DNA from 4 places in the Clostridium intestinale genome. Region 3 is predicted to be linked to each of the others. Evidence: riboswitches for the same ligand, from Rfam matches in the RefSeq annotation. Region 3 holds a riboswitch; each other region holds the start of a gene.
What was found. A riboswitch is a leader RNA that binds a small molecule or an ion and turns the genes downstream of it on or off. The one in region 3 is predicted to bind thiamine pyrophosphate.

Region 1 (8,036 bases), 2.0 Mb from region 3:
TTGATCTATAGTTTCCTGGGTAGCTTTAATTAGAAGTAGATAAGCAACTATTCCTGTATAACATGCGTAAAGTTGGTCACTAAGAAGAACTAATTCTCCCATATCATGTCTATATTGGGCTGGATCAAAGTTCGTAGAATCATCAGAAGACTGATTATTTTTATTTGAATTATTAGAAAAATTGTCTTTATTTACATCAGGGGTATTATTATGTTTAGATTTCTTAGTATCTTTTGATCCACTAGGTTTATCACGCTTCTTAGACACTTATTTTGCCTCCTAATATTTCTACAGAGAATTTCTGTTTTCTTAATATATACTATTTATTATTTATAAAATGGGTTCTTGGAGTTTTAACATAGTTTACATCTTTGATTAACATTCATTTGTTAAATTGATATTAGAAATAAATTTTGGAGGATGATTTTGTGGAATTAAATTTTGCAGTAATAAGTGATATACATGTAAAAGCTCATAATTCTAAAGAAGATGAAAAACTTGATTTAGCATTAAGCCGATTGAAAGAATATCAACAAAATTTAGATGCATTAATTATTACTGGAGATATAACTAATAGTGGAAGAGAGAAAGAATACAAGAAGTTTAACAAGATTTATAATAAGTATTCAGAGTTTTTAGGAGAAAAGATATTTCTTATGGGTAATCATGACTGCTGGGGTGGGGTATCTATTAAAGTAGCTCAGAAAAGATTTAAAGATAATTTAGATGAAGACATCAATTCACACAAAGTCATAAAAGGGTATCATTTCATTTCAATAAGTACAGAAGGAAAAAGATTAAGTGGACTATTTAGTAAAAAACTTTTGGCTTGGCTTAAAAATGAACTTGAGGTAGCTAGGGATGATGATTATAAGAAACCTATATTTTTAGGGGTTCATCAGCATATTGAAAACACTGTTTATGGAAGTGTGGCTTGGGGAAACAAGGATTTATATGAAGTTTTAAAGGACTTCCCCCAAGTAATAAATTTTTCTGGACATTCTCATTACCCCTTGAATGATGAAAGAAGCATTCATCAAAAAGACTTTACTTCTGTAGGTGCTGGCTCGACTAGCTATATGGAGTTAGAAAAGGGGAAGGTAAACGGGACAATTCAGCCAAAGGCAGGCAAGGTATCACAAGGATTAATAGTAAAAGTATCAGAGGATAATGTGGTAAAGATATCTACTATTGATTTTACAAAAAACCAAGTTAATGAGGATAGATGGATAATAAATGAACCATGGAATAAGGATAACTTTCTATATATAGATAATAGAAGGAATTTAAGAAAAAAGCCTTATTTTAAAAAAGAAAGTTCAGTTCACATTAAATATGTTACTAACAATGTTGCAAAGATAAGTTTCACTCAAGCTATGCATGAGGATTTCATTCATTCCTATGAGATTAGCGTAGTTAATAGAAAGAACAATAAAGAGTTTAAAAAGATGATGATTTTTTCAGATTTTTATATGGAATATATAAAGTCGAGATTAAGCTTTAAGATAAAAGGGCTTTTTCCAAACACGGAGTATACTGTCAGAATAAAAGCTATAGAATCATTTGGAAACAAGAGTGAAAACTATCTGCAGACTGACTTTAAGACTTTAAGTATAGCTGATTCTTTAATAAACTTTAACAAGCTTCTCTCAATATCAAGAATAGAAGAAAACAGTATAGATTTTGATTAAATTTATATATATGTTTAAAAACCTACAAAATATGTGTAAAATACTAATGAAGCAAAATATGGAGTAGGAGTGATTGTTATTTTTGAAGTTTTATTAAGGGTTAAGAATTCTTTAATCAACGATGCAATAGAAAAACTTGAGATTTTAGGGGTATCATCTACCTATTATGATGTACCTTATGAGGTTACAGTTGATGATAACGGGTATGGGTATTTTGAAAAAGAGGATAAAGAGATAGATTTACATGTATATTTTTATGATGAGGATAGGTCAGAGGCAGAAAGTTTAGTAGATAAGATAAAAGATGAATTTGAGATTAAAGAGACTTTGGAGCTAGTAGAGGTTTCAGAAGACAATTGGCAGCAAAGTTTTGAACCTATAGATTTAAATAATGGATGGATAATAGCAGAAAAGGATTATTCACCAAATGGTTTAAATAAGATTAATTTTGAATCTCAAGGATCTTTTGGAACAGGTCTTCATGAAACTACTCAAGACTTGTTACGTTATATTTTAGATAGAGATTTTAAAGGGGAGTCAGTTTTAGATCTAGGAGCTGGTTCTGGAATTTTAAGTTTAGCAGCTTCTATAAAAAATGCGGATAGAGTAGTTGCTTTAGATATTAGAGATGTTACAGAAGAAGTACTGTATAATGCATTGTTAAATAATGTTGACAACATAAAAGTTGTTATAAGTGATGTTACATCAAAGACTTTTGGAGTTTCAGGCAAGTTTGATGTTGTGTTTATAAATATTGGAGGTGAAGAAACCTTATCTTCAATGGATTTTATAAATGAAGTATTAAAAGCAAATGGTGTATTATTCGTTTCGGGTATGGTTGAGTGGAGTAGTGAAAAAGTTTTAGACATAGTTAAAAGCTACGGATATACCTTAGATAAAAGTACAAAAACAAATGAGTGGATAACAGCTGTATTAATAAAAAATAAATAATATTATTTGAGCTTTCAGCATAAATATAGTACAGTAATAATTTTTTAGGGGACGGTTATGATAAATATTTCAATAACCATTGATGTTAAAAATCCTGGTGAGGTAGCAGCTAATCACGGAATTCCTGGTTTTGTTCCACAAGACTTGATTAGGGGGAAGGTGGAGAGTGAAATTAAAAGTACTATAATAAAAAAACTTAAAGTTGCACTTGCAGATGAACTAAGGAGAAATGGTGTTAAGTGTAATATGAATATAAGCTAAAATTAAAAGATGAGCATTTTCATAAAGTGCTCATCTTTTCTAAACTAACTTTTAGCTTTTTCAACCTTTAGAGTTTTTCCTTTTATCGTTGCATTTTTTAGTTCTCTTAAAACTAAATCACCTTTACCATTCATAATATCAACATAGGAAACATTGTCAGAAACATCTATTATACCTATATCATCATGTTCAACTCCTGGGATTCTGCATATTGCACCAACTATGTCACCTGGGCGTATCTTTTTCTTTTTTCCACCGTTTAAGTATATCTTAGTAATGTCTTTTGAAACTTCTTTCTTTTTACTAGTAGTAACTTTTTTGAAGTTTTCATTTTTTAGCTTGAAGTCTTCTTTATTTGCAAGAAATTCTTCTCTACTAGGTGGAGAAAGTTTAGGAACTTTATAATTTATATAATCTTGAATTTCTTGAAAGAATCTATCTTCATAAGGAGTCTTAAAGGTTAAGGCAACTCCAGAGTTTCCAGCTCTCCCTGTTCTTCCAATTCTATGTACATACTTCTCTTTTTCCATAGGAAGGTCATAGTTTACAACTAAAGAAACTTTATCTATATCAAGACCTCTTGATGCTATATCAGTAGCTATAAGAAATCTAAACTTACCTGATTTAAACTCATCTATAGTTCTTAATCTTTCTGGCTGAAGCATACCTCCATGAAGTCCTTTTGATGGATATCTTTTACCTTCAAGTTTAGAAATAAGAGTATCTACATTCTCTTTTGTTCTACAGAAAAGTATTGCACTGTCAGGGTTTTCTTTTATAAGTAACTTTTCAAGTAGAGAGAACTTATCTTCATCTTTTACGTCAAAGTATCCTTGCTTTATATTTTCAACAGTAAGCTTGTTTGGAGTTATTTCAACATTTTTAGGAGACTTCATATGTCTATCACAAATTGTTTTAATTTGCTCCGGAATAGTTGCAGAAAATAGCAAAGTGGTTTTCTTTTTAGGAAGATAAGATAAAATTTCTTCAACTTCTTCTAAAAAGCCCATACTTAACATTTCATCAGCTTCATCTAAAACTAAATAATCTATTTCACTTACATTTAAAGTTTCACGCTTAATATGATCTAGAGTTCTACCTGGAGTACCAACAACAACATGAACCCTTTGCTTAAGCTCATTTATTTGATTAGTTATAGGTTGTTTTCCAAAGATAGCTACAGAACGAATTTTGTTGTATCTACCTATGTTATTTATGTCTTCCTTAACTTGAACAGCAAGCTCTCTAGTTGGAGTTAATACAAGTGCCTTAGGATTTTTTATTTCTACATCAATAGATTGACATAGAGGTATTGCAAAGGAGGCAGTTTTTCCACTACCTGTTTGAGCTTTTACAATTAAGTCTTTCTTTTGAAGTACTATAGGAAGAACTTCTTTCTGTACATCTGTAGGATTTGAGTATCCTAATTCCTCTAAAGCTTTTAGAATATTAGGATTTAAATTAAAATCTTTAAAATTAATATTATTCAACAATTTCACCTTTTTCTATAAATTCATAACGTATCTACTATATTAACATTATACCCTATAAAGTAAAATACTTTCTCTTTCTATTGCTTAAGAATTTTTATAGTGCTATTATAAAAATATAACTTAAATAGCACAGGGGTGTTGGATGATAGCCAACTGAGAGTAAGAACTAAATTTCTTTAACCCTAGTACCTGAACTGGATAATGCCAGCGTAGGAAGTGTTTTGTTTAATAGTATTTTATGAAGTTAAACACAATCCTATGGGTTGTGTCTTTTTTGTTTTAAAATAATTTTAATTGAGGTGTTTTTTTATGAAAAATAATGTTGTTCAAGCTTTAAAAGATGTTAGAGAAAAGTCTCCTTTAGTTCATCAAATAACTAACTATGTTACTGTTAATGATTGTGCTAATATAACTTTAGCTATAGGTGCATCTCCAGTTATGGCTGATGATATAAACGAAGTTGAGGATATGGTTAGCATAGCTTCTGCTTTAGTGATAAATATAGGAACACTTAACAGCAATACTGTAAAATCAATGATAGCTGCAGGTAAAAAAGCTAATGAACTTGGAGTTCCAGTTGTTTTAGATCCTGTAGGTGTTGGAGCTACTCCATTTAGAAATAAGGTTGGAGCAGAGTTAATTAAAGAAGTGAAATTTTCAGTAATTAGAGGTAACTTATCTGAAATAAAAAGTTTATATGGAGCTGATGTTAAAACTAAAGGAGTAGACTCTTTAGAAGAAAGTTCTTTAAATGAAGTTGGACTAGCTAGGGAAATTGCAAAAAAATGGGGGACAGTTATCGCAATCACTGGAGCTAAAGATATAATTACTGATGGAGAAAGGGTTGCAATTGTAGAAAATGGACACAAGATAATGTCAAAAGTTACTGGAACAGGATGTATGTGCACAGCTTTAACTGGAGCATTTGCAGGAGTTTGTGAGGATTCATTTACAGCAGCTTTAGCTGGGGTAGTTTCTATGGGAATTGCAGGAGAAAAGGCTCATGAAAGATTAGGAGAAAATGAGGGGACAGGTAAACTAAGATCAAACATTATTGATGAAATATATAACTTGTCTTCAGAAGTTATTTTAGAAAGAGGTAAGGTATATGAACAATAATATAGATTATACAATGTACTTAGTTACCGATAGAGATGTTTTAAAAGGAAGAGACCTTTGTGAAGCTATAGAAGCAAGTATTAAAGGTGGGGTTACATTAGTACAGTTAAGAGAGAAAGATATTAGTTCTTTGGATTTTTATAACTTAGCTGTGGCAGTTAAAAAGATTACGGACAAACATAATGTACCCCTTATTATAAATGATAGGATTGACATTGCTTTAGCTGTTGATGCTGCTGGAGTTCATGTTGGACAAAGTGATATACCTACAAAAGTTGCTAGAAAGATCATTGGTGAAGAGAAGATATTAGGTATTTCTGCCGCAACTTTAGAGGAAGCTAAATTAGCAGAAGCAGAAGGAGCAGACTACTTAGGAATTGGAGCTGTTTTTCCAACAGATACAAAAAAGGATGCTCGCTCAGTATCTATAGATCTTTTGGAGGAGATAAAAAAATCCTTAACCGTCCCTGTGGTTGGAATAGGTGGTATTAACGAAAATAATGCTGAACTATTAAAGGAAAGTAAAATAGATGGGATAGCAGTTGTAAGTGCTATTTTAGGAAAAGATGATATTGAACAGGCGGCTAAGGATATGCTTGCGAAGCTTAAATAAAAGTGTATAATGGGGGACGGTTAAGCAAAAATTTTATGATTAACTGTCCCCAATTTTTTCTCATATATATTACAATATTTAATAAGTTTAGTGCATAATATAACAAGGAGGTGAATATTATGATAGATGTAGCATTATTAGGTTGTGGTGGAGGAATGCCAATGCCAAATAGAAATCTTTCTTCAATTTTATTAAATTATAGAGGCAGAAAGATATTAGTGGATTGTGGAGAAGGAACTCAGGTATCTATGAGAATGGTTGGCTGGGGATTCAAAACCATAGATATTATATGCATAACTCATATTCATGGAGATCATATTGTAGGACTTCCAGGATTACTATCTACGATAGGAAATAGCGGAAGAACAGAGCCTCTAACAATAATAGGACCAGAAGGAATTGAAAATACAGTTAATTCACTAAGGGTAATATGTCCATATCTACCTTATGATATTAAGATAATTGAAAATCCAATTGATACTATAGAGTTAGATAATTTTATTAATATCTCAACTTTAAATCTTGATCATTCAGCTCCTTGCTTAGGATATAGTTTTTATATAAAAAGAGCACCAAAATTTAGTGTTGAAAATGCATTAGAAAATAATATACCGAAAGATATATGGAATGTTTTGCAAAAAGGAAATGAAATAGAGTTTGAAGGTAAAATATTTAATCCATCTATGGTTTTAGGTAGTGATAGAAAAGGAATTAAGTTATCAATAATAACAGATACAAGACCTATAGATGAAATTATAAACTTTGTTAGGGACAGTTATATATTTATATGTGAAGGCACTTATGGTGATGATAATGATCTAGAGAAAGCGATAAAAAATAAACATATGACTTTTAGAGAGGCAGCTAATTTAGCTAAAAATGCAGAGGTAGGGGAACTACTTTTAACTCACTTCTCGCCAGCTATGGAAGAACCAAGTTGGTATTTAGTTAATGCTAAAGATATTTTTGAAAATGTTGTAATAGGGGAAGATAGACTCATAAAAACTATATCTTTTAGGGGCAGTTAAGTATTAGTTATTTAAATAACATATAGGGAAAATGAGGATTTTTATAAATAATAGTTATAAAGTTATGATACTTGTCCATAATTAACTATCAAATAATAAAAAATTTTAAAAGAACTTTTAAGATATGATTTCTTACATAGCTTTTAAATTTAAAGTAACATATTCGTCAATTAAGTTTGAATAAATCCTATTAGTCATTAATAAATCTACGCCAACTGAAGACAGGCGTGATACGTTAGATGCACAAATATTACCCAATATACTACATATAGATTTTATATTGATATCACATAAAGATCGTATCATAGTTACTATTAATGCTCGTATGTGTACAAATTCTCTAACATTTTTACTGAATATGAGATTTTTATTCACTTTAAATTTATTACATACAAAATTGATTATTGAATTAGGAGAATAATTTCTATTAATATAAACTTTTCCACTCATATATAAGGATTTATCTTGTTTCATATCAATATTTTTATCTTTCAACTCACTGGTAATTAAAAGAGCCTCTAGGTATTTTTCTCTTGATTTTTTTAAACTATCAGATAAAAGTGAGAGAATGAACAAATAATCTAGAATTTCAAATTCATCAGCTTTAATTCCTAAAAACACGGATAAGCTCGAAAATCTATATTTCTCAGGAAATTTTGAATAGTTTTTAATGTCCATTGGATTTCTATGTATATAGAGTGATAATGAATATAAGTATTTTTCATCAGACACTAGTTTACTCTTAAATCTATCTTGAAATAAGTGGCCATGCCTATTGTATTTAAGATTAAAATAACGCGCATATTTGAAGTTAATTCTATGCATAATTTTAGAAATATTAGCTCCACAGCTGTCAATTATAAAGTGACAGTGATTGCTC
Region 2 (8,036 bases), 160 kb from region 3:
GCTAGTTCCCATAAGCTTAAATAGTGGTGAAACTTTTTCAAAAACTTCTTTCTCGCCACCTACCATTATGGTTAATTTTCCATCTCTTGCACCTACATCTCCGCCTGAAACTGGAGCATCTAATGCAGATATTCCTTTTGCTTTAGCTTCATTAAAAATCCTTTGAGCTAAACTTGGTTTAGATGTTGTCATATCAATTACTATAGTACCCTTTTTACAATTATTTAATATTCCATCTTCTCTAAAATAAATATTTTCCACATCATTTGGATATCCAACTATAGTAATAATAACATCCGCCTCTTTAGCTAAATCAGCTATACTCACTTTCCATACAGCGCCTTTTTCAACCAAGGTATCTGCACTCTCTTTAGTTCTATTATTAACTAGAAGCTTATATCCTCCATTTAGAATATTACTTGCCATACTTCTTCCCATTACCCCAGTGCCAATAAATCCAACAATTAAATCTTTATCCATTTATATTCTCCTTTTTAATAAGTTTATTCCTTAATTCTCTCAACGTATTATTTGATTCATTAGTTATATACTCAGGATAACCTAAATATTCTAAAAGTTTTATTGCATTGCTTTTAGTTCCAATACCTGCTTTAACTTTATAATCAAATATCAATCCTTTTTCCTTACTTACATCATCTTCAAAATGATAGAAGTTATATATTCCTTCAAATGATTGAGTTATTTCTATATCATGAGTAGATATTAGACATAACATATCTTCTTTGTGAAAATACTTAAGTAGTGCCCTTGATGCGCTTATCCTATCTAATGGATTCGTACCTCTAAATATCTCATCAATAAAACAAATTATATTTTTACCTTGTTTGTGCTGCTCAATAATATTTAAAATAGCTTTCGCTTCTCCTAGATAATAGCTTGTATTATTAAATATATCTTCTTTAGGATTAAGCGAAGTCATAATATAAAATAAATCTCCTTCATAACTTCTAGCTGTACATGTATAAATAGTTTGTGCGAACAAGCAGTTAAGAGCAATCATTTTGAGAAAAGTTGATTTTCCTGACATATTACTGCCTGTTATTATAGCACCTGTTTTATCAACTTTTATGGAATTAGCTATCGGTTTCTCTAACAATATATGATATCCGTCTTCAATAACAATTTCTTTTTTATCTTTAAAAACAGGCTTTGAATAGTACTCTAAATCTTCTCTTAACGCTGCTATGGAACAATATGCGTCTACTTTTCCTATAAATTTATAAACCTCATATAATCCCTCTCTAAATCTAGGAAGTTTTTTTATAAACTTATAATACTGTCTTTCCTGCAATAGAAAAATTAAAAATACTAAGTCAACTAAGGAATCTATACTATCATTTCTCACCATAAAAAATAGTTCTTTATTTAAATCTCTTACTTTATTATATATTATTTCAGCTTCTTCTCTAAGTTCCTTAAACTCTTCATGTTTTATATTGGAAAGTTTTTTTATAGTCTTCATCATGCTGTTTAAATAAGGTATATTTGCAAGTTCATATTTAGCTTCAACTTCATAATGTATGTATATATTAAATATATATACTGCTGGTATGCCAACTAAGTAAGTAGGATTTAATAAAACTCCTAATATTAAAAATAACACAGGTAAACTACCAATTATAAAATACAATATTTCTTTTAGTTTATTTATCTTCTTATCCTCTAATAAAAAAGATAAAAGTTCTCTTTTCCCTTCTCTATTTAAATCAAAAAATAAATAATTTAACTCGTCTCTTAATTTATTATTATTTTTTATTGAATCGATTAGTTTATCTCTTTTAAACAACTCTTCTTTATTAAATGTAGGAGTATTAATCATATGCATAAGCATACTCTCTCCTGGAGAACTATTAGTTCTATCAATCTGTTTATAAACTTCACTAATCGATAAGTCTTCATAAATTTGTTCAGTCAAATAGAAATCTTCTTTTTCTCGATCTTTTATTATCTTATAATCTTCAATGATTTTCTCCATATTTCTAGACGATTTATGACTTTTGGGCCAATATGAATTTATAAGCGCTATCATTTCCTTTTTTCCAAAACCAAACATCCACTCACTCCCCTTAAATTAATGAACTTCTCTTCTATTAACGATATTTAAAATATCTCTACCATAGTTTTTTATTTTCCGCTCCCCAATACCTTGAATTTCTAGTAGTTGTTCAAAACTTTTTGGTTTTCTATTAGCTATTTCAATTAATGTTTTATCACTAAATAATATGTATGGCTTTACATTTTCTAACTTAGCCTTATCTTTTCTATATAGTCTAAGTACTTTAAACAATTCTTCATCCTGACATACAGTAAGCTCTCTTTTTTCTATTTTAAGCATTACTTTCTGAACGCCCTTTAATATCTTTACTGATTGCTCATTAAGCTTTAGAATTGAATAAGTCCCTTCTTTTAATAAAACATATTTCTCTTCAAGTAGTTTATTTATTATATCTTTTATATATCCACTAGAATATTCCTTCATTATTCCAAAAGTAGATATATTAATCAGCTGATTTTGGACTATTTTAGGTCCCCTAACCCCTCTTAAAATATCTACAAGTACAGATATACCATAACTTTCTTTAGTTCTGTATACACATGAAAGTATCTTTTGAGCCTCAAGGGTAAAGTCTATTAGCTCCTCATTATTAAAACAATTTGAACAGCTATTACAATAACTTTTTATATCTTTTTCCCCAAAATAATTTAATATAAAAGACTTGTAGCATCCATCATATTCACATAAAGACAATAACTCATTAAGTTTTCTAAGTTCAATCTCTCTCCTATTAATAAGGCTGGTTGTATTAATCAAATATTCTACTGAATAAATATCCTCTCTAGAATATAGTAAGTTACAATTGCATCTTTCACCGTCTCTTCCACCTCGTCCTATTTCTTGATAATAGCTTTCTATATTTTTAGGAATTGAAAAATGTATTATATTCCTTATATTAGATTTATCTATCCCCATACCAAATGCGTTAGTTGCTATCATAGTATTATAATTGTCCATCAGGAACTCATCTTGATTCCTATTTCTTTCACTATCACTCATACCACCATGATATTTACAAACAGAGAAACCTAAATCTTTTAAATATATGTATAATCTATCAACTTCTTTTTTAGTTAAACAATATATAATTGAACTTTCATCTATATCTCTTAAACAATCTTTTATAAACTCTAATTTATCTATTTCTTTATATATATTTATAATTAAGTTTTCTCTATTAAAACTGCCTATATAAATATATGGATTCCTTAATTCTAAAAGATTAACAGAATCTTCCCTAACTTCTCTTGTTGCAGTTGCTGTAAAAGCTGATATTACAGGATCTGAACTTAAACTTTTAATAAAAGGTGATATGTCTTTGTAACTTTTTCGAAAATCATGTCCCCATTGTGATACACAGTGTGCTTCATCTATCACAACTTGAGAAATCTTTAGGCTATTAAATAATTTAATAGTATAGTTAGAAGACAATCTTTCTGGAGCTATATATATTATTTTATATTTACCTTTTGTTACATCTATCTCAACTTTTCTAATTTCATCTATACTCATAGAAGAGTTTATATAAATGCTGTCCACTCCAAGGGCTCTTAAAGAGTCCACCTGATTTTTCATAAGAGATATTAGCGGAGAAATTACTATGGTTATACCTTCAAAAATAAGCGCAGGAATCTGATAGCATATAGACTTTCCAGCTCCCGTTGGAAGTATTCCAAAAGTATCTCTTCCATTTAATATGTTATTTATTAGTTCCCACTGCCCAGTTCTAAAGCTATTATATCCATAAACCTTATTTAAAACTTCTTCTATCCTATTTTTCTCAAACATACCTTCACCCAACACTAAACTCATTCTTAACCTCTATACTTTAGAAGTCTCTCAGAGACTTCATTAGATTTATTTTAACATTAATCCTTTAGCACGTCACCCAGTGCTTCATTAAATCATTTTTGCCTTATTTTAATAAAAAAATCGACTTTTAAGATTTTTAATTAAAATCCTATTAAACTTATCAACAAAAAAAGAGCAATTACAATTTATATGTAACGCTCTTTAAAATATAAAAATTATTTATCAGCAATTCTTACTATAAGTTTTGCTAAAACTTCTTTGTCATTTGAATCTGCAGAATCCCATAACTCTTTAAGAAGTCTTTCTTCCTCTGTTTTTGGATCAACATTATTTGCTAAAAAGGTTCCAACCTTTTCAGCAATATTAGTTATTGTTCCATCTGACATTCCTACAGTTTCTCCTAAATCAACAGCTTTGCCAAGAGTATCTTTCCACTTGCTCCAATTTTTTAAAGTTTCCATATACTATTCACCTCCTATAATAACTTATTATTAGTATTTAAGAAAAAATAAATGTACCTATAATACTAAATTTATAGGTACATTTATTAATTATTTTTTATTTAATCCACTTTTTTCATATAATTCGTAAAAATGATGAGTTGGTCCTACACCTTTTCCAAGCTCAAATCCATTTTCTATAGCAACCGTTATATATCTTTTTCCTTCTTCAACAGCTTCAACTACATTCATACCCTTAGCTAAATTTGCTGCAATAGCAGAAGATAAAGTACATCCTGTTCCATGTGTATGTATAGTATTTACTCTTCTACCTTTAAATACAGTAAAGTTCTTTCCATCAAATAATAAATCATCAGCTTCACTTTCTAAGTGACCACCTTTTACCAAAACATATTTGGGACCTAATTCATATAATTTAGTAGCAGCTTCCTTCATGCTATCCATATCCTTAATCTCAACTCCTAAAATCTCTTCAGCCTCTGGTAAGTTAGGTGTTATTAATGTAGCGAAAGGAAACAGCTCTTTAATTAAAGTATCCTTAGCATCCTCTGATAATAGTTTAAAACCAGTTTTTGAAATCATAACTGGATCCAATACTATTACTGGTAGTTTATCTACTTTTCTAAAAGACTCTGCTATAGCTTTTATAGATTCTATCTTTGAAACCATTCCTATTTTTATAGCATCAATATAGATATCGTCAAAAAGCACCTCTATTTGCTTTGATATTATTTCTGGGCTTATATCTTGAATTCCAAAAACTCCTTGAGTGCTTTGAGCTGTTATAGCCGTAATTACACTCATTCCATAAACGCCATTTGCCGAAAATGATTTTATATCAGCTTGAATACCTGCTCCTCCACAAGAATCAGAACCTGCAATAGTTAAGGCTTTAAACATAATATTTACTCCCTTCCTTTAATTAATAAATTTTTTATGGCAGGTATATTTAAAAATATTAATGCTATTATAGCTCCTCCTACGCAACTAATCGAAAAAGGCACTATAAAAAAGGTCAATGCAGCTTGTTTACCTAAAATATAGGCATATATTGGGTAAGCTAGTAATGCACCTAATAAACCAGTACCTACTACTTCTCCTAAAGCTGACGCATATATATTCTTAAAGTACTTATACATTAATGCTGCTAGAAATGCTCCAACCATACTTCCTGGAAATGCTAATAAGGTACCTGTTCCTAGGGCATTTCTAAGCAAGGATATTGAAAAAGCATTTAATACTGCATAATAAGGACCTAATAATACTGCTGAAACCACATTTATAAAATGCTGAACCGGAGCCATTTTAGCGCCTAGTACAGGAATCGTTAATAAAGTACTTGTTGTTGTACCTATTGCTATTAATACTCCACTTATTGCTATTTTTGAAGTGCTTGATACATTAATTCTTTTTTCCATCGTTAATCCCCCTAAAAATTAGCCAAGGAGACTTATATCCGCCATATTTTTGTACATAAATAAAAAAGAAAAAATAAAAGTGTAGCAAGAGCTACACTAATTTTAGTACAAAACTAATGCTTCCCTACGCTGGATTTACCCAGATCAGGTTATAAGAGTCAGAAAATCTTGTTTTCTATCTCAGCTGGCAACACCAGCCCCCCTAGCTAAATATTAAAATTTAATCTATATCTAATATACCATTTAATTATTTATAGTGCAATTGCTGTAACCTTGTTTTAAGCTAATGAACTAATTATCTCTTCAATACCAACAACCATACCATTGTTTGTTCCAAAATTAACTATAACCTTATTAATACCGTTACTATTAAGATTAGTTATTAATTTCCCTAGTTTTTCTTTATTTAGTCCCACAAGTTTTGACGCACTTAATTGTTCCATATGCACCTTGTTTTTAGCTAAATCAGCCTCAGTATATATGTATATGTATTTATCATTACCTGAGTTTCTTATTAAAACATCTATATTATTTTCATCAGTAGCTTCTCTAGCAACTATATAAGTTCTTTCCTTAAGCTCTAAGGAATTAGTATTTCTAAAACTTGTATTTGTATATATCTCTTCATATCTATTTATAAGATATTGAATATTCTCTGATAAAATAGAAGAACTTTCTGTATCTTTATTAATAAAACAACTATTAAAATTATTGTCTCTATTTTTAAGCACAATTATAAACTTAGATAAGGAAAACTCTTCATAATTACTATAATCTGAAGTTATCAATTCTCTGTCAGTATAAATGTATATAGATTTTTCTCCTGCATTTGAAGATAAAACAGCTATATGCCCATCTTTAGTCCATATATAAACCTTCTCTAACTTAAGTAAAACCTCAAGCTTAGCTAATTCATAAACCTTAGTATTTCTAATTAAATCAAATTTTTTAACTTCTTCAACAAAATTCATTTTCATATCTCCTTAAAACCTTTAAGCTTATTTCCCGAAAACTTGTTCATTTAATTTTTTTCCTGTTTTTGTAATAGCTATTCCACCCATAGCAGTTTCCTTAAGTTCACTAGGCATATTTTTTCCAACATCATACATAGCACTTAAAACATCATCAAATGGAATCTTACTGTTTACTCCTGCCATAACTAAATCAGCTGTTGATAGAGCACTAACAGCTCCCGCTACATTTCTTTTTGCGCATGGAACCTCTACTAATCCAGCAACTGGATCACATACTAGTCCCATGATATTTTTAAAAACTATAGCCGCAGCATTAAGGCTCATTTCTGGAGTTCCCCCCATCATTTCTACTACAGCAGCAGCCCCCATAGCAGAGGCTGAACCACACTCTGCCTGACATCCACCCTCTGCACCTGCTAAAGTTGCATTTTGAGCTATTATAATTCCTAACGCAGAAGCTGCAAACAATCCTTTTATAGCACCTTCATAATCAAGCTCTAACTGCTCTACGGCTGTAATAATAACCGCTGGCAATATACCACAAGATCCAGCCGTAGGACATGCCACTATTTTTCCCATAGAAGCATTTACTTCTGCACAGGACATAGCTCTTGCCATTGCTTTTATAATAACATTTCCTGTAAGGGATTTTCCACTATTTAAGTATTTATTTATTTTATATCCATCTCCACCAATTAACCCACTTACAGAGAAAACTTCTTCTTCCATTCCTTGTCTGCAAGCTTCCAGCATGACATCATAACTTTTCTCCATCATTTTAATTACTTCTTCTCTAGTTAATTCTGAGGTTTCCATTTCATAAAGAATAGCATATTCACTTAGTGAAATGCCCTTATCAGCGCATATACTTAGAATCTCCTCACCTGTTTTTGCTAACAATTTTTATTCTCCTTCCTTAATAGGATTTATCCTTATAACTTTTGATATGTAGTCTATATTTTTTATTCCATTTAAAACCTTATCTGAAATTTCATTATCAACTTCAAATATCATAGTTGCTTCCTTACCCTTTTGGCTTCTAAAAACCTTCATAAAAGCAATATTTATTGTATCTTCATACAAAAGTGATGTTACCTTCGATACTGCTCCTGGTACATCCTTATGATTTACAATTAAGGTAGGATAACTTCCTGTAAAATCAACTTCTTGATCATTTATAGCTTTTATAACTATACTTCCCCCACCTATTGAGCAGCCTGTTATAGAATAGTTACTACCACTTACTCCATTCATTATACATTTTACAGTATTAGGGTGTACATCTCCTAAATCC
Region 3 (8,036 bases):
TTTCATAGAAAATGAAGGTCCTTTAATCTTACCTACAGTAGCACCCATACCGGCACCTATATTACCATTTATATCATCAAGATTATTTTCAGAATTTATACAAGCTTCATATCCCATATTTTTATCAGGACGAATATTAGAATTACCTATAACTAAATCAAAAAGTACAGCGCTGCAGACTATTGGAACTTTTGTAACACCTACATCAAACCCAATATTATTCTCCTCTAAATATTTCATCACACCAGCAGAAGCATCTAAACCAAAAGCACTGCCTCCAGATAAGACAACCCCATGAACCTTATCTACAAATTCAACAGGATTCAAAAGATCAGTTTCTCTAGTTCCAGGCGAGCCTCCACGTACATCTACACCACCAGAAGCACCTTCAGGACATATAATTACTGAACAACCAGTAGCAGCATCTTTATTGTGAGCGTGACCTAATTTAATACCATCTATATCATTAAATTTAATTTCAAACATATAAATCTCCTTATTACAAAGGCATCCAAGTATACATAACCTTGGATGCCATAAATTTTATATTAAGTTTATATTCTAATTTTTTTTAAGGTAGTTATTACAGGGATAGCTATTAATGCAGAAATTATAGCCTCTGGAATACCATTAATAACTCCTGTTGTTAATAATGCTTTTTCAACTGTATCAGGATTTATACCAATTGCCTCAGCAAATTTCGCTGCGTATAATATATAGGCTAGTCCTAAAACTAAGATAGTGTTAGTTAAAGTTCCAGCTAAAGCGGCAACACCTATACTAAGCTTAGGGAATTTCTTTTTAACTAAAGTATATACATAATAAGCAACTAAGCCGATTAATACTCTAGGTACTATTGCAATAATAGGATTCCAAAATAAAAATGATGTTGGAAGTGGATTTGCAAAAGCTTGATACATAGAAAATAATCCAAAACATAGTCCGACAGCAGCACCAACAAGTGGTCCTTCAATAATTGCACCTATTATTACTGGTATGTGCATGATAGTTGCTTTTACAGGTGGAATAGCTATAAAGCCAAGTCCTGTAAGTCCCATAAAGATAGTAATGCCCGTTAGCATTCCTGTTACTACAAGCTTTCTTACACTCATAGTAGTAGTTTTTCCTCTTTCCATTGATAAACCTCCGTTCTTATTCCTTTTATAGATATAATTCGGTTAAAGGAATTGAAATAAATTTAGTTCAGTTTCAAAATGAATACCGACAATTAAATTTTATCATCTTTATTCAGAAGTTCAAGAGAAAAATTGTTAAAAATTTATCTAAGTTATTATTTTTCTACTGAAACCTAGTAATTAACAGCTATAGAAGCAATAAAGAATATATATTCTGAAAATTTAAATATTATAAAATATCCTTGTTAAGTAATTGCTTTTTACATAAGGTTGGAATAAAATATTTAAGATGAATGATTTTAGTAGGTGAAAAGATGAAAGAAGAATTAGTTCCAATATATAAAAAAATAGCCTTAGACATTGCAAGTAAAATAGTAAGGGGAGAAATCCAAACAGATAAGAAAATTAGTGGGCGTTCTACCTTAGCTGGACTATACAATGTATCTCCAGAAACAATCAGAAGAGCAATAGCACTTTTGGAGGGAATGGAAGTAGTTAAAGCTAACCCAGGAAGTGGAATTCAAATATTATCAGTTACAAATGCAGAAAGGTTTATTTCTTCAAACCAAGATAGAAAGTACATATCATCAATAAGAGAAGATATAGTAGAAATAATAAATACAAGAAATGATTTAGATAGAAGATTAGAAGAAAACTTGAATGAAATATATGACTATTTAGAAAGATTTAAAAGTATATCTCCATTTTTACTTATTGAGATACCTATAAAGAATACATGTAAGTTTTTAGAAAAAAGTGTTAATGATAGTAGGTTTTGGCAAAACACTGGGGCAACAATAGTAGCCTATAGAAGAAATAAAGAAATAATAGTATCTCCTGGTCCAAATTACACCTTTATAGAAGGGGATATTATAGTAGTAATAGGAAAAGATGATGTTTTTGAAAAGGTAAATGAATTCCTGTATGAGTAAAAATAACATAGTGATGTAAGGCAAAAAAAGCTGTTAGATTTTATTGAAAAAATAAAATTTAACAGCTTTTTACATTTGGAAAGGGATATAGTGATTTGCAAAAGAAACAACTTTGTGATATCATAGAGTTGCTAGTTGGAGACAACTTACATTTACAAAAAAGTTGTCAGTTTAAAAGGGGGAAGAATATATGCTAGAATTTAAAAATGTTTCCAAAAGCTACGGGAAAACAAAAGTACTAAAGAATATAAATTTAACCATAAACACAGGCGAGTTGATGGTGCTAATTGGTCCTAGTGGATGTGGAAAAACAACTTTATTAAAGATGATTAATAAATTAATACCAACATCTGAAGGAGAAATATTGCTAAATAATACAGCAATTAAGGATATAGATACCATAGCTTTAAGAAGGAATATGGGGTACGTAATACAGCAAACTGGATTATTTCCTCATATGACAGTAGGTGAAAATATAGCTTTAGTTCCAAAGTTATTAAAATGGGATGAAGAGAAAATAAAAGCTAGAACCGAAGAGTTATTAAATTTGGTTGGATTAGAGCCACAAAAATACAGAGATAGATATCCAAGAGACTTGAGTGGTGGTCAGCAACAAAGAGTAGGAGTAGCTAGAGCCTTTGCAACAAATCCAGAAGTAATACTTATGGACGAACCATTTAGTGCACTTGACCCTATTACAAGAGCACAATTACAGGAAGAGCTTTTTAATATACAACAAGAGTTTAAAAAGACAATAGTGTTTGTTACTCATGATATGGATGAGGCAATAAAAATAGGAGATAGAATCTGCATAATGAAGGATGGAGACATACTGCAGTTAGATAAACCAGAAAATATTATTAAAAATCCAGCAGAAGGATTTGTAGAAGAGTTTATAGGAAAAAGCAGAATATGGAACAATCCTGAAATGATAAAAGCTACAGATATAATGATAGAAGAGCCTGTAGTATCTAATAAAGCAAGAACTCTATTCCAAGCGCTTGAGTTAATGAGAGGTAAAAAAGTAGATTCTCTACTACTAGTAAATAAAGAGAGAGAACTTGAAGGTATAATAACCATGAAATCCATAAGAATAAATCAAGATAAACAATTTGTGGAAGAAGTTATGGAAAAGGATATAATATCAGTATCTAAGGATGCCTCAATAATAGAGATATTAGAAACTATGAATGAAAAATCTATTGGGTATGTACCAGTAGTTGAAAATAAAAAGTTATTAGGATTAATAACTAAATCAACATTGGTATCAGTACTTTCGAATCAATATTTAGAGTAGGGGGAATATCTTATGAAGGCATTTATAGATTTTGTAATAAGTAGAAAAGATCAAATTATAAGTTTAGTAATTGAGCATATACAGCTTACTTTTATAGCAGTTCTTTTAGCTATAATAATCGGTGTACCATTAGGAATTTTTATAACTAGAAAGCGTTCTTTGGCAAAACCTATAATTGGATTTGCTAATTTAGTTCAAGCAGTACCAAGTTTAGCCCTATTAGGATTTTTAATTCCTATACTTGGAATTGGTTCTGAACCAGCTATATTAATGGTGCTACTATATTCACTTTTACCAATACTTAAAAACACCTATGCAGCAATAAATAACTTAAACAAAGATACTATGGAAGCTGCAAGAGCAATGGGAATGACAAAAACAGAAATGTTATTAAAGGTTGAATTACCACTATCACTTCCCTTAATAATGGCAGGTATAAGAATATCAGCAGTTACAGCTGTAGGGTTAATGACCATAGCAGCCTTCGTTGGAGGGGGAGGTCTTGGATACCTAGTATTCTCAGGTGTACAAACTGTTAATTCAAATATGATTTTAGCAGGTGCAATTCCAGCATGTATACTTGCTTTACTTATAGATTTCTTAATAGGTAAGATAGAAGATGTTGTTACTCCAGAAGGAATAGCTGTAGATAATACTATTAAAAATAGAAAGCTAACTAAAAAAATATTAGCTGTTACATGCGGAGTATTGACTTTAGTTATATTATTTAATTTTTCAAAAACAATGTTTGTAAATAAAGATAAAATTGTAATAGGTTCTAAAAACTTTAATGAGCAGTTAATATTAGGTAATATGGTAGCAACTCTTATTGAAGAAAATACAGATATAGAAGTAGAAAGAAAAATGAATTTGGGAGGTTCATCTATAGCATTTAATGCCTTAAAAGCTGGTGGAATTGATATGTATGTAGAATATACAGGAACAGCCTTAGTTAACATACTTGGGATGGAAAGTACAAGCGATAAGGATATAGCTTATAATACGGTTAAAGATGAATTTGAGAAGAACTATGGGTCAACTTGGCTTGAACCATTAGGTTTTAATAATACTTATACACTTGCAGTTAAACAAGAAACAGCAGATAAATATAATCTTAATTCCTTCTCTGATTTAGCTAAAGTAAGTGGTGAACTTAGGTTAGGTTCAACTATGGAATTCTTGAATAGAGAAGATGGATATTTAGGACTTCAAAAGACATATAACATGAACTTTAAAGATACAAAAGGAATAGATGGAGGTTTAAGATATACCTCTATACAATCAAATGAATCAGACGTAATAGATGCTTTCTCCACTGATGGATTACTGGAAGGCTTTAAGTTAAAAGTTTTAGAAGATGATAAAAACTTTTTCCCACCATATGATGCAGTTCCAGTTGTAAGAGAAGATACTTTAGAAAAATACCCAGAGCTAAAACCATTAATAAATAAGTTAGCAGGGGTGTTAACAGAGGAAAAAATGAGAAGTTTAAATTATAAAGTTGATGAAGAGAATATGGATCCAGATGCAGTTGCAAGAGAGTTCTTAAAAGAAAATAATTTAATTTAGATGAAAAGTTGTAGAACTAGTTATATAATAGTTCTGCAACTTTTTTTGCTTATTAAGCTATTGAATACAGCTAAAGAGCTTAGGTAATAATAAGAATAAAGAATATTAAATTAGTGAGAGGTAAATATGGACAATAAAGAAGTGTTTAATAAAATTGAAAAATATCTTTTGGAAGAAGAAAAACCATCAAATAGTCTTAATGAACTAATTGAATCTAAAGAAATAAATGACACATCATTTAGTATAATACGAGAACTAATGGATATACCTCAAGAACCTAAATATCATCCAGAGGGAAATGTGTGGAACCATGTTATGTTGGTTGTGGATGAGGCGGCTACACTTAGAAAAAAGAGTACAGATAAAAGAGCTTTTATGTGGGGAGCTTTGTTACATGATATAGGAAAGATTAAAACAACAGTCAAGAGAAAAGGGAGATGGACGTCTTATGATCATGATACAGTAGGGGCAGAGATGGTTATAAGATTATTAAGAGAAGTAGAGGATGACCAGGATTTTATAGATAAAGTTAGTAAGTTAGTAAAATATCATATGCATTATCTTTATGTTGAAAAAAATCTTCCTTTTGGGAACCCAAGAAAACTTGTTGAAGAAACTTCTGTAGAAGAAATTGCTTTATTATCCTATGCAGATAGATGCGGTAGAGGAAACCTATCAAGGAAAGATAGAGAAGAAACTAAAGAGGCTATAGACAGATTTAGAGACAAACTAAACAACATGTGGAGTTTATGTTAATATATTAAATTATAAAACAAGCATTTACATATAAAGTTATAAGATGTATAATGTACCAAAATAGAATAATTTTTTGCTAGGGGTGCCTTTTGGCTGAGAGGAATTGATATTCTAACTCTAAGAACCTGACGTGGTTAGTACCACCGTAGGGAAGCAGATTTATAAGTGTATACACATAGTATCTACTTTTAGAAAACTTTAGGCTTCCTTCGGGAAGTCTTTTTTTTATGATAATTTGACCAGTTGACAGGTCAAGTAGTCAACCGGTCAGGTTCAAGATATATAAATAAAGTTAGGGGAGGTGATAAAATGCAGGTTAATGGAAAAGAATACGCGCTTAAAGAGAGTAGAAGTTTAGTTGAATTACTTAGAGAGCTTAAGGTTGATCCAAATAGAATTGTAGTAGAAATTAATTATGAAATAGTTAATAGGGAAGACATTGAAGGCAGATTATTAAATGAAGATGATTCTATAGAAATAATTAGTTTTATGGGCGGAGGCTCAAAATAAAATTATTAAATGAGGAGTTTTAGAATGGATAAGTTAGTTATAGCAGGTAAAGAATTAGATAGCAGATTATTAATTGGAACAGGAAAATATTCATCAAACAAACTGATACCAGAAGTAGTTAAAGCATCAGGTGCAGAGGTTATTACATTAGCTATAAGAAGAGTAGATTTTGATAACAAAGAGGAAAACATACTAGAACATATTCCTAAAGATATGGTATTGCTTCCTAATACTTCAGGAGCAAGAAATGCTGAAGAGGCAATAAGAATAGCCAGGATAGCTAAGGCTATGGGATGTGGAAATTGGATAAAAATCGAAGTTATATCAGATTCAAAATATTTAATGCCAGACAACTTTGAAACCTTAAAGGCAACAGAAGTTTTAGCTAAAGAGGGATTTGTAGTTTTACCATACATGAATCCAGATATATATTTCGGAAAAATGATGATTGAAGCAGGAGCTGCAGCTGTAATGCCTCTAGGTGCACCAATAGGATCAAATAGAGGCATTAAAACAAAAGAAATAATAAAAATAATGATAGAAGAAATAAATGCCCCAATTATAGTAGATGCTGGTATAGGGAAGCCATCTCATGCAGCAGAAGCAATGGAAATGGGAGCGGCAGCTTGTTTAGTTAATACAGGAATAGCTTCATCAGATGATCCAGTACTTATGGGAGAAGCTTTTAAATTGGCTATAAAAGCAGGCAGATTATCCTACTTAGCTGGAGCTGGAAACGTATCAGATTTTGCAAAGGCATCATCTCCATTAACAGGATTTTTAAAGGTAGGCGATAGAAATGAATAACTATAGTAGTTATGAAGAGGTAGTAGATAGCTATAAAGATTTTGATTTTGATGAATACTTTTCTAAGGTGACTATAGAAGATGTTAGAAAAAGTATTTATAAAGATAATTTATCACCAAAGGATCTTTTAAATCTTCTTTCACCAAAGGCTGTAGAAGTTTTAGAAGAAATAGCTCAAAGAGCTAATAAATTGACTAAACAGTATTTTGGAGGGGCAGTTTTACTTTACACTCCTTTATATTTAGCTAACTACTGTGTTAATTTATGTGCTTACTGTGGATATAGTGCTAAAAACAAAATAAAAAGAAGAAAGCTAACTATGGAAGAAATAGAGGTTGAAGCTAAAGCGATATCAAGTCAAGGGTTTAAGCATATATTGATTCTTACTGGGGAAAGCGAGTACCATAATCCAACTGAATATATAGTAGAGGCTACAAAGAGTTTAAAGAAATACTTCCCGTCTGTATCTATAGAAATATATCCAATGAATGAAGAGAGTTACAGAAAAGTAGTGGAAGCAGGAGTAGATGGACTTACTGTTTATCAAGAGGTTTATAATAAAGAAATTTATAAAAAGGTGCATATAAAAGGACCTAAAAGTAATTACAGCTTTAGAATAGATGCTCCAGAAAGAGGGGCAAAAGCAGGCATGAGAACTTTAGGAATAGGTGCACTGCTTGGGCTAGAGGACTTTAGAAAAGAAGCGTTTTTTACAGGGTTACACGGAGATTATTTACTTAAAAAATATCCGGAGGTAGACATAGCTTATTCCTTTCCTAGGATAAGACCTTGTGTTGGAGGATATGATGATATTCTTCCTTTAAGTGATATGGACTTAGTACAAGCCATATTAGCCATGAGAATATTTAAACCTACAGCTTCTTTAAATATATCTACAAGAGAAAGTGGAGAACTAAGGGAACACTTAATACCTTTAGGGGTTAATAAGATATCAGCAGGAGTTTCTACTCATGTTGGAGGACATTCCTCTGATGTAGAAGTTGGGGAAGAACAGTTTGAGATATCGGA
Region 4 (8,036 bases), 1.8 Mb from region 3:
GTAGTAACAGATGATAAAACTATTAAGGATGTATATAATCTACTTTCTTCTGCAAAAGAGATGAGTGAAAAGGTGGACCTTGAATCAGATTACATTTTTGAAGTATATGTAGGTGAAGAGGTAAAAAAGTTTAACTATGTGGTAGGGGTAGATGAAAAATCTAAAGGGAATTTTTATGATGAGAATAAAGTATATTATGTTTCTAGTAGAATCGATAATGACATAATTCAAAATCTATCTTTTGTAAGAAAACCAAGAGATTTTAGCACCATATATTATGGAAGCATATTGAAAGTTCTTGAAGAGAAGAAGAGTTATTTAAATGATGGCAACAAAAAAATAGGTATAGATATATTGGGAGATGTAGAGTGTACTAAATACATATTATCTAGGGATATAGAGTCTTTTAATAGCGATATGGCTAAGATAACTAATAATGTTAAAATAATAAATGGGAATAAGCAGGATTTTGATGTGATAATAACCGTTAGAAATCAAGGGTATACATCAAAAAAATTCAAAACTAACATAACTATTGAAAATAAGAATGACCATAGCTATGAGATTTATTATGTTTGGGGAGATTATGACCTTAAAGCATGGAGCATTCAAACAAGCACTACAAAACCGAAAGATTGGTAGTATATAGACTAAGGAGGAGTTTTTTTATGTCAAGTTGTTCAAGTTGTGCAAGCAAGGATAGTTGCAATACAAAAGACAAAGGATGTGGAACAAATACAGTGAGTATGAAAGTATTACCTAAATATGGAGAAGTAAAGAATATTATCGGAGTGATAAGTGGTAAGGGTGGAGTAGGTAAATCTACGGTTACAGGACTTATTGCAACTCAGTTAGCTAATAGAGGATATAAGGTTGGTGTTTTAGATGGAGATATAACAGGGCCATCTATGCCAAGATTTTTTGGTATAAATGATAAAAGAGCAGAGATGATTCCGCTGGATAATAATTCAAACTTTAAGTTTAAGCCTGTAGAGAGTAAATTAGGAATAAAGGTTATATCTATGAATTTACTTACTCCAGTAGAAGATCAACCAGTTATTTGGAGGGGGCCTGTTATAACGGGAGTATTAAACCAAATGTATACTGATACAGAGTGGGGGGATTTAGATTATTTACTTATAGATATGCCTCCAGGAACAGGGGATATAGCATTAACTGTAATGCAAAGTTTCCCATTAAAAGAAATTATAATCGTATCTACGCCTCAGGATATGGTTTCTATGATAGTTAAGAAGGTAGTTATTATGGCACAAAAGATGGGAATTAGCATAAGGGGAGTAGTAGAGAATATGTCTTATATTAATTGTGATAGTTGTGATCATAAAATAAAAATATTTAGCAAAAAGTCTGCTGAAGAACATGCAGAATATTTAGGGCTACCACTTTTAGCTGAGCTTCCTATTAATTTAGATTTAACAGAGGCTTTGGAGAATGGTACAGCTGAAGAGTATGTTAAGGAAGATCCACTTTATACATCGGTATTCCAAGGATTATATTAAAATTATTGAATAATATTTCCTTTATGATGACATACTAATTTTGTTAGTAATATCACAGGAGGGAAAAATATGAATGCTATAGTAGATAAAGATACTTGTATAGGTTGTGGATTATGTCCATCAATTTGTCCAGAAGTTTTTGATATGGAGGATGATGGAAAGGCAGGAGTTATCTCAGATCCAGTTCCAGAAGGTGCAGAAGATAGCGCAAAAGAAGCTGAAGAAAGTTGTCCAGTTAATGCAATTAGCATAGAATAATAAAAAAGCAACCGTAAGGTTGCTTTTTTGCTATTTTATGCTAGGTAGTTTTTGTTAGTTGCTTTTACTATTCTGTCTATAGGTAAAAATTTTATTATAACTAAACATATGATACCTTCTACCCCTACTAGTAGTCCATTTACAAAAAGTGAATAGACTATTGGAGACATTCCCTCTGGAGCAAAGCTTCCAAAGAAAGCAACGCCAGATATAAAGTGGCATAAAAATCTGCCAAATATGGCGACAGAAGTTCCGAGTAGCTTATTTTGCTTAAAGAATCCAGCTAGTCCTAGAGCTAAAAATGGAAGTGGATAGTCAAATAGGACTTGTACAGGATGTAGGATATATGGATCCATAAACAAGGTTATTATTCCATATAAGAATCCAGTCAAAAATCCTACTAAAGGACCATACATAAAGGCTATTATTAATATTGGAACCATACTTCCTAAGGTTACGCTACCTCCTTGAGGGAAGTGATAAAGCCTAAATACCTTAAGAACAGTTGCAAGAGCCAAGGCTATTCCAATCCTCGTTATTAATTGTGTAGTTATTTCGATTTTTTTAGCCTTTATAAGTACTATTAAAATAATTACACACCCTATAAGTGCAACTAAAGATAGCGGATGTTTAACTATCTCGCTAGTATTTGCTGGTAGATTAATAAAAATTTCTGCCAAGCTTTGAAAAAATTCTGTAAATATATCTTTAACATAAGTTAAAGCATCAGATAAATAATTCATAAAAACCTCCTTCTTTTTGTGCTTAAAGCGAAGAAGCAAAAAACCGCAACCTAATAAGGTTGCGGCATATTATACTTTAGATACTATCGCTTCCCTACGCTGGTATTAACCAGATCAGGTAAAAGGGTTAATGTAAGACATCTCTCAGCCATTAAGGCACCCCTAGCACATATTATTTTATTATATGCTTATAATATAATAGAAATTAGAAAAAATCAACTAACTTATCATTACTTATTTTATTTTGAGATACAGTACTTTCCTCTATGCCGTAAATGTTTGATGGATTTAGGTTAACTTCAGAACCAACTCTGCTTCCGTAAGGAAGATGAGAAATGGATACATTAACGCTTGTGCCATCTTCAAGTAGAATTACAGCATCATTGGAACTCATATCAATAATTTTACCTTTCATAATAAAAGCCTCCTAAAATAAGAATATACATTTAATATTCTTTATCTTAGGAGACTTTTATATACATTTAATATAAATCTGAGTAAATTATTTTAAATACTTTTAAAGCTTCTTGAATTTTGGGCTTAAGCAATTCTTTTCTTTCTAAAAACTCTGATTCGCCTAAAGGGGTAAGGGTATATATCTTTTGAAATTTCTTTTTTGGATCATCCCATTGACCCTCTATAAGACCTTCTTTTTCGAATTTTTTTAATATTGGATATATTCCTCCGGTTGATGGAACCCATAAACCTTTTGTTTTGTCACCAATCTTATGAGATATATCATTTCCGTTAGAAGGAGATTCACTTAAGATGTATAGTACATAGATAGGTAAAAGGCCTTTAGTAAAAACTTGCCCAACAGCATTATTTTCTTTATGCACTTTTTTTAATTCAGATAGCTTTTGTTTATACTCATTATAGAGCCGCTTTTCTTCTGCTCTAATATCTTCTTTAGTATTAAAGCTTGAATTTTTCATTAAATTATTCCTTTTCCAAAGTTATTCCTATAAGACCAGGTCTGATAGTTGAAAGTTTTAGATATGTAAAATACGTTTTCTGCAATTCTTTTTTAATAATATTATATAGATATTATAGGAAAATGTCTAACCTATATAGAAAATCTTTATATGTATAAGCTCTTATAGAGGTGAAAGTTATTTATAAATTCTGCATTGATAATTGTTAAAAATTATGGAATTCTTTATAGTAAACTAAATAAACTCCTAATAATTAAGGAGTTTATAATAAAAAATTATTCAATTGGGATAGTGACATCGTTAGAAATTATATGCCATATAGTATTACCTTTTGAAAGAGGAATCTCTGTATTGTTTGAATCTAAAAGCATAGTTTTAGAAGAATCTTTCCTCCAAGTACCCTTTACTATTTTCCCTTTAGAAAGTACATAAGCTTCACCTGAGCCATCTAATTTTATATTTAAGCGACCATCTTCTCTAGTTACTATATTTGTTTTTTGTATCACTATATTAGTAAATTTTAAAGCTTGATTTGTATTTGTATCTATGGCTTCTGTTCCATCCATTGATTTTACATAGTAGCCATCTTTAAAAACATAAGATGTGGAATAGTATTTATTTAATTTCAAAATTATCCTATCAAGTGGGTCTAAAAGGGAGTTATCCCAATATTCGTTGCTAAAAACAAGACTATTATTTGGAGTGTAGGACAACTTTTTATCATTTATATATTTCAAAAGTTTTTCTGAGGAGGTATATAAATTGTGAGGTGCTTTTCTCTTGTTGTCTCTACTGAAATAAGAGCCTTGAGCCATTTCGTTTATGCTCATATAGGTGGAGTCTTTCGCTATGGTATCTAGTGCTTCTTGACTTCCTCCACAATGAGCAAATGGGAGATTAATATCTTTTGCAATAGAAATAAAATAAGGTCTTGCACTTCTTACTGGACCTATTTTTTCAACAGAATTTTTATGGAATAGGGCTATGAATCTAGGGATTCCCCCTTCTGCCATGGTTTCGTATATTATATCAGCACCACTTAATCCACTTTGGGGTCTTGAGGAAGATGAATTTTCTACGATAACCATATAGGGTTTATTATTTAAAACTTGTTCAGATACTTCTTCACCTGTATATGGAGAATAGTATTTTTGTTCAGCAACTACAGGGTCAGTAGAAGTATTTTCTTCTTCAACTTTTTTAGGTGATGAATTGGAACACGCTGTAAGTGGAATAATGACTAGTAGTATTAGTGGTAACAATTTCTTAATCATAGTACTCTCCTTATAACAATGCATTTACATAATCTATATTACAATAATATTGTAATTATATTTATTTATGCATAGGTAGAGTGGAGAATTTAATTTTATACGATACTTTTCGAGTATATGTAGTGTGGTATAAAAGAAAAATGTTTCATTTTTTTGCTAGCATTTACTCTCATAATTTTAAAATGTCAATGTGTGAAAAACTATAAAAAAACTTAAAAAAGAGAGTAAATAGAATATAGTAAATGCTATAACCTAAAAAGGGTAAATTTTAAAATTGTAAATAAATTTTTCCTAATATATAATAAACCAGGTACAAGATATAGTGTAACGGGGGTATAAAGAATGCTAGATGTTGTGAAAAGAGACGGTAGAGAAGTGAAATTCAATACTGAGAAGATATCTAATGCGATTAAGAGAGCGGCTGAAGAACTAGGAAGCCCATTAAGGGAAGGTCAAGTTATAGATCTTATTCAAAAGGTTATAACTTACATAGAAATGTCACAACAAGAGAAGGTAACTGTTGAAGAAATTCAAAATCTTGTGGAAAGAGCACTAAAGGATAGTGGACTTCAAGATATAGCAAGTATTTATTCAACTTATAGAAATGAAAGAACTAAAGTTAGAGAAATAAAATCAGATTTAATGAATGCTATAAAAAGAATAGGAATAGAAACTGATAGAGATAACGCCAATGTTGGTAATAACTTTTCCTCTAAGCTTCTTAGGATTGCTTCAGAATCTAACAAGTGGCATAATCTTTCAAACATGCCTAAGCATTTAGCTAAGGCTCATGAAAATGGAGATGTTTATTATCATGATTTAGATTCATATAATTTAACTACAAACTGTCTTCATATTCCTACTAGGGAAATGCTTGAAAATGGTTTCAATACTGGATATGGAACTATAAATAAACCTAGAAGAATTGAGACAGCTGCAGAACTTTCATGTATATTATTACAATCAACTCAAAATGATATGTTTGGAGGCCAATCACATCCAGACTTTGACAACGATATGTCTATTTTTGTCGACCCTACAAGACAAGAAATTAAAGAAGAGTTGATGGGATATGGTTTAGAAGGGGATAAGTTAGCAGAGGTTACTGAAGAGAAACTTAAGGAAAGAGTACATCAGGCTATGCAAGGTGTTGTATATAACTTAAATACAATGCATTCAAGAGCTGGTTCACAAGTACCTTTCTCATCTATAAACTTAGGAATACCTGCTAATCATGATGCAGCATTAGTTTGTGAAATATTCTTATTAGAATATGAAAAAGGATTAGGTAAGGGAGAACAACCTATATTCCCTAATATAATATTTAGAGTTAAAGAGGGCGTAAATAGGGAGAAAAATGATCCTTATCATTATTTATATGAAGTAGCTTGTAGAGTTGCAGCTAAGAGAATGAATCCTACTTTTATGAATATAGATGCAGACTTTAATAAAGAATATTATGATAAAGGACATATGCCTGCTACTATGGGATGTAGAACTTATCTAATGAAGAATGTAAATGGAGAACCAGGTTGTAAAGGAAGAGGAAATATAGCACCTACTACAATTAATCTTCCTAGAATAGGAATTCTTGCTAAAGGTGATATTGATAAATTCTTTGAAATATTCGATGCACGTATGGAATTAGCTAAGGAATCTCTTCTTCATAGATATAATGTATTAAAACACCTAAAGGTTAAAGATCTACCTTTTGTAGCTGGTCAAAACCTAATGAAAGGTGCAGAAGGATTAGCGCCAGATGATTCTATAGAACCTATACTAAAACAAGGAACTTGGGGAATTGGATTTATAGGTTTAGCTGAGACACTTATAGCATTAACAGGAAAACATCATGGAGAAAGTGAAGAAGCTAGAGAGCTTGGAGTTAAAATAATAACTCACTTAAGAGAAACTGTAGATAGATATTGTGAAGAATATAAATTAAACTGGAGTGCTTATGCAACACCTGCTGAGGGACTAAGTGGTAAATTTATAAAACAAGATCAAAAAGTATTTGGTAAGATAAAGGGTGTTACAGATAAGGATTATTATACTAACAGTTATCATGTACCTGTTTATCATCCTATTTCTATAAAATCTAAAATAGATATAGAAGCTCCATACCATAAGCTTTGTAATGGGGGACATATAAGTTATCTTGAAGTTGATGATTGTCCGACTGGAGAAGCTATTATGGATATACTTGATTATGCTTATAAAAACACTAATATAAGTTATCTAGGAATTAACTTTCATATAAGATATTGTAAGAGCTGTGGAACTTATCTTCATAGTAATGAGGGAGCATGTACTAAATGTGGTTCAACTGATATTCAAGGAGTATCTAGAGTTACAGGTTACTTGAGCCTAGATGAAAGATTTGGTCCTGGAAAATATGATGAAAGAGAAGACAGAATAACCCATACAGAAAAACATAACAAGAACTATCATCGAGTATAGTGGATTTAAAAGGCTAAATGTACATTTATGTAGATTTAGCCTTTTGTTATTATAATAAGTTAAGTATATTATTATAAAAAAATTAAAATTTGTGCACATAAAAATTCTAATGACTGAAAGAAATAAATGAAAACTTGCAAAAAAAATGGAGTTGTTTATTATTAAAAAACTATAAACAATGCTTGAAAACGTTGAAAACAAAGGCCTTAGGGCGAAAATAAAAAATCTTGTTATTGATTATTAGTTATGATAGAATTGAATATAATGAAAGAAAAAGTATATTTATTGCATTTGGGGAACTGGAAATTACATTATTTACAAATTTGGGGTTTAGTAATTATTTAAAAGAGGGGGATTAAAATGCCTATTAAAGATCCAAGGACAGGAAAAGAGATTATTGTTGTTGATACTACATTACGTGATGGAGAGCAAACAGCAGGAGTGGTTTTTTCTAATCATGAAAAGATAGCTATTGCCGATTTATTAGATGAAATCGGAGTAGATCAGTTAGAAGTAGGAATTCCTACTATGGGTGGAGATGAAAAAGCTGCCATAAAGAAAATAGCACAAAGAGGCTTAAAAGCTTCTATTATGGCTTGGAATAGAGCTGTAATATCAGATATAGAGCAATCAATTGATTGTGGAGCTGATGCAGTAGCAATTTCTATCTCAGTTTCAGATATTCATATTGAGCATAAGCTTAAAACCTCTAGAGAATGGGTTTTAGAAAGTATGCTTAAATCTGTAGAATATGCAAAGAAAAATGGTGTATATGTATCCGTAAATGGAGAAGACGCTTCAAGAGCAGACAGAGACTTTTTGGTTCAATTTATAACTGAGGCTAAA

Region 1: linked by a shared signal. The riboswitch ahead of thiM (hydroxyethylthiazole kinase) and the one ahead of thiS (sulfur carrier protein ThiS) in region 3 are both predicted to bind thiamine pyrophosphate.
Region 2: linked by a shared signal. The riboswitch ahead of thiW (energy coupling factor transporter S component ThiW) and the one ahead of thiS (sulfur carrier protein ThiS) in region 3 are both predicted to bind thiamine pyrophosphate.
Region 4: linked by a shared signal. The riboswitch ahead of thiT (energy-coupled thiamine transporter ThiT) and the one ahead of thiS (sulfur carrier protein ThiS) in region 3 are both predicted to bind thiamine pyrophosphate.

What each region holds. Positions count from the first base shown of each region.
Region 1 is NZ_CP121166.1:2,298,153-2,306,188, reverse strand. It holds gene P8F83_RS11975 (hypothetical protein) at 1-267, opposite strand, end outside; gene P8F83_RS11970 (metallophosphoesterase) at 429-1,691, shown strand; gene P8F83_RS11965 (50S ribosomal protein L11 methyltransferase) at 1,761-2,642, shown strand; gene P8F83_RS11960 (hypothetical protein) at 2,700-2,903, shown strand; gene P8F83_RS11955 (DEAD/DEAH box helicase) at 2,948-4,393, opposite strand; TPP riboswitch at 4,518-4,629, shown strand; gene thiM (hydroxyethylthiazole kinase) at 4,706-5,515, shown strand; gene thiE (thiamine phosphate synthase) at 5,505-6,128, shown strand; gene P8F83_RS11940 (ribonuclease Z) at 6,248-7,156, shown strand; gene P8F83_RS11935 (transposase) at 7,289-8,036, opposite strand, start outside.
Region 2 is NZ_CP121166.1:134,347-142,382, reverse strand. It holds gene P8F83_RS00655 (NAD(P)-dependent oxidoreductase) at 1-480, opposite strand, end outside; gene P8F83_RS00650 (MutS-related protein) at 473-2,074, opposite strand; gene recQ (DNA helicase RecQ) at 2,093-3,865, opposite strand; gene P8F83_RS00640 (DUF3243 domain-containing protein) at 4,105-4,350, opposite strand; gene thiD (bifunctional hydroxymethylpyrimidine kinase/phosphomethylpyrimidine kinase) at 4,441-5,250, opposite strand; gene thiW (energy coupling factor transporter S component ThiW) at 5,256-5,768, opposite strand; TPP riboswitch at 5,873-5,982, opposite strand; gene P8F83_RS00625 (hypothetical protein) at 6,047-6,739, opposite strand; gene sdaAA (L-serine ammonia-lyase, iron-sulfur-dependent, subunit alpha) at 6,767-7,642, opposite strand; gene sdaAB (L-serine ammonia-lyase, iron-sulfur-dependent subunit beta) at 7,646-8,036, opposite strand, start outside.
Region 3 is NZ_CP121166.1:299,113-307,148, forward strand. It holds gene P8F83_RS01355 (P1 family peptidase) at 1-486, opposite strand, end outside; gene P8F83_RS01360 (ECF transporter S component) at 555-1,136, opposite strand; gene P8F83_RS01365 (GntR family transcriptional regulator) at 1,430-2,068, shown strand; gene P8F83_RS01370 (ABC transporter ATP-binding protein) at 2,259-3,365, shown strand; gene P8F83_RS01375 (ABC transporter permease/substrate-binding protein) at 3,378-4,934, shown strand; gene P8F83_RS01380 (HD domain-containing protein) at 5,061-5,690, shown strand; TPP riboswitch at 5,759-5,859, shown strand; gene thiS (sulfur carrier protein ThiS) at 6,000-6,200, shown strand; gene P8F83_RS01390 (thiazole synthase) at 6,225-7,007, shown strand; gene thiH (2-iminoacetate synthase ThiH) at 7,000-8,036, shown strand, end outside.
Region 4 is NZ_CP121166.1:3,212,642-3,220,677, reverse strand. It holds gene P8F83_RS16565 (YhfM domain-containing protein) at 1-642, shown strand, start outside; gene P8F83_RS16560 (Mrp/NBP35 family ATP-binding protein) at 669-1,520, shown strand; gene P8F83_RS16555 (ferredoxin) at 1,590-1,778, shown strand; gene thiT (energy-coupled thiamine transporter ThiT) at 1,814-2,521, opposite strand; TPP riboswitch at 2,596-2,695, opposite strand; gene P8F83_RS16545 (hypothetical protein) at 2,727-2,936, opposite strand; gene P8F83_RS16540 (PadR family transcriptional regulator) at 3,004-3,456, opposite strand; gene P8F83_RS16535 (DUF3048 domain-containing protein) at 3,732-4,730, opposite strand; gene P8F83_RS16530 (anaerobic ribonucleoside triphosphate reductase) at 5,073-7,190, shown strand; gene nifV (homocitrate synthase) at 7,551-8,036, shown strand, end outside.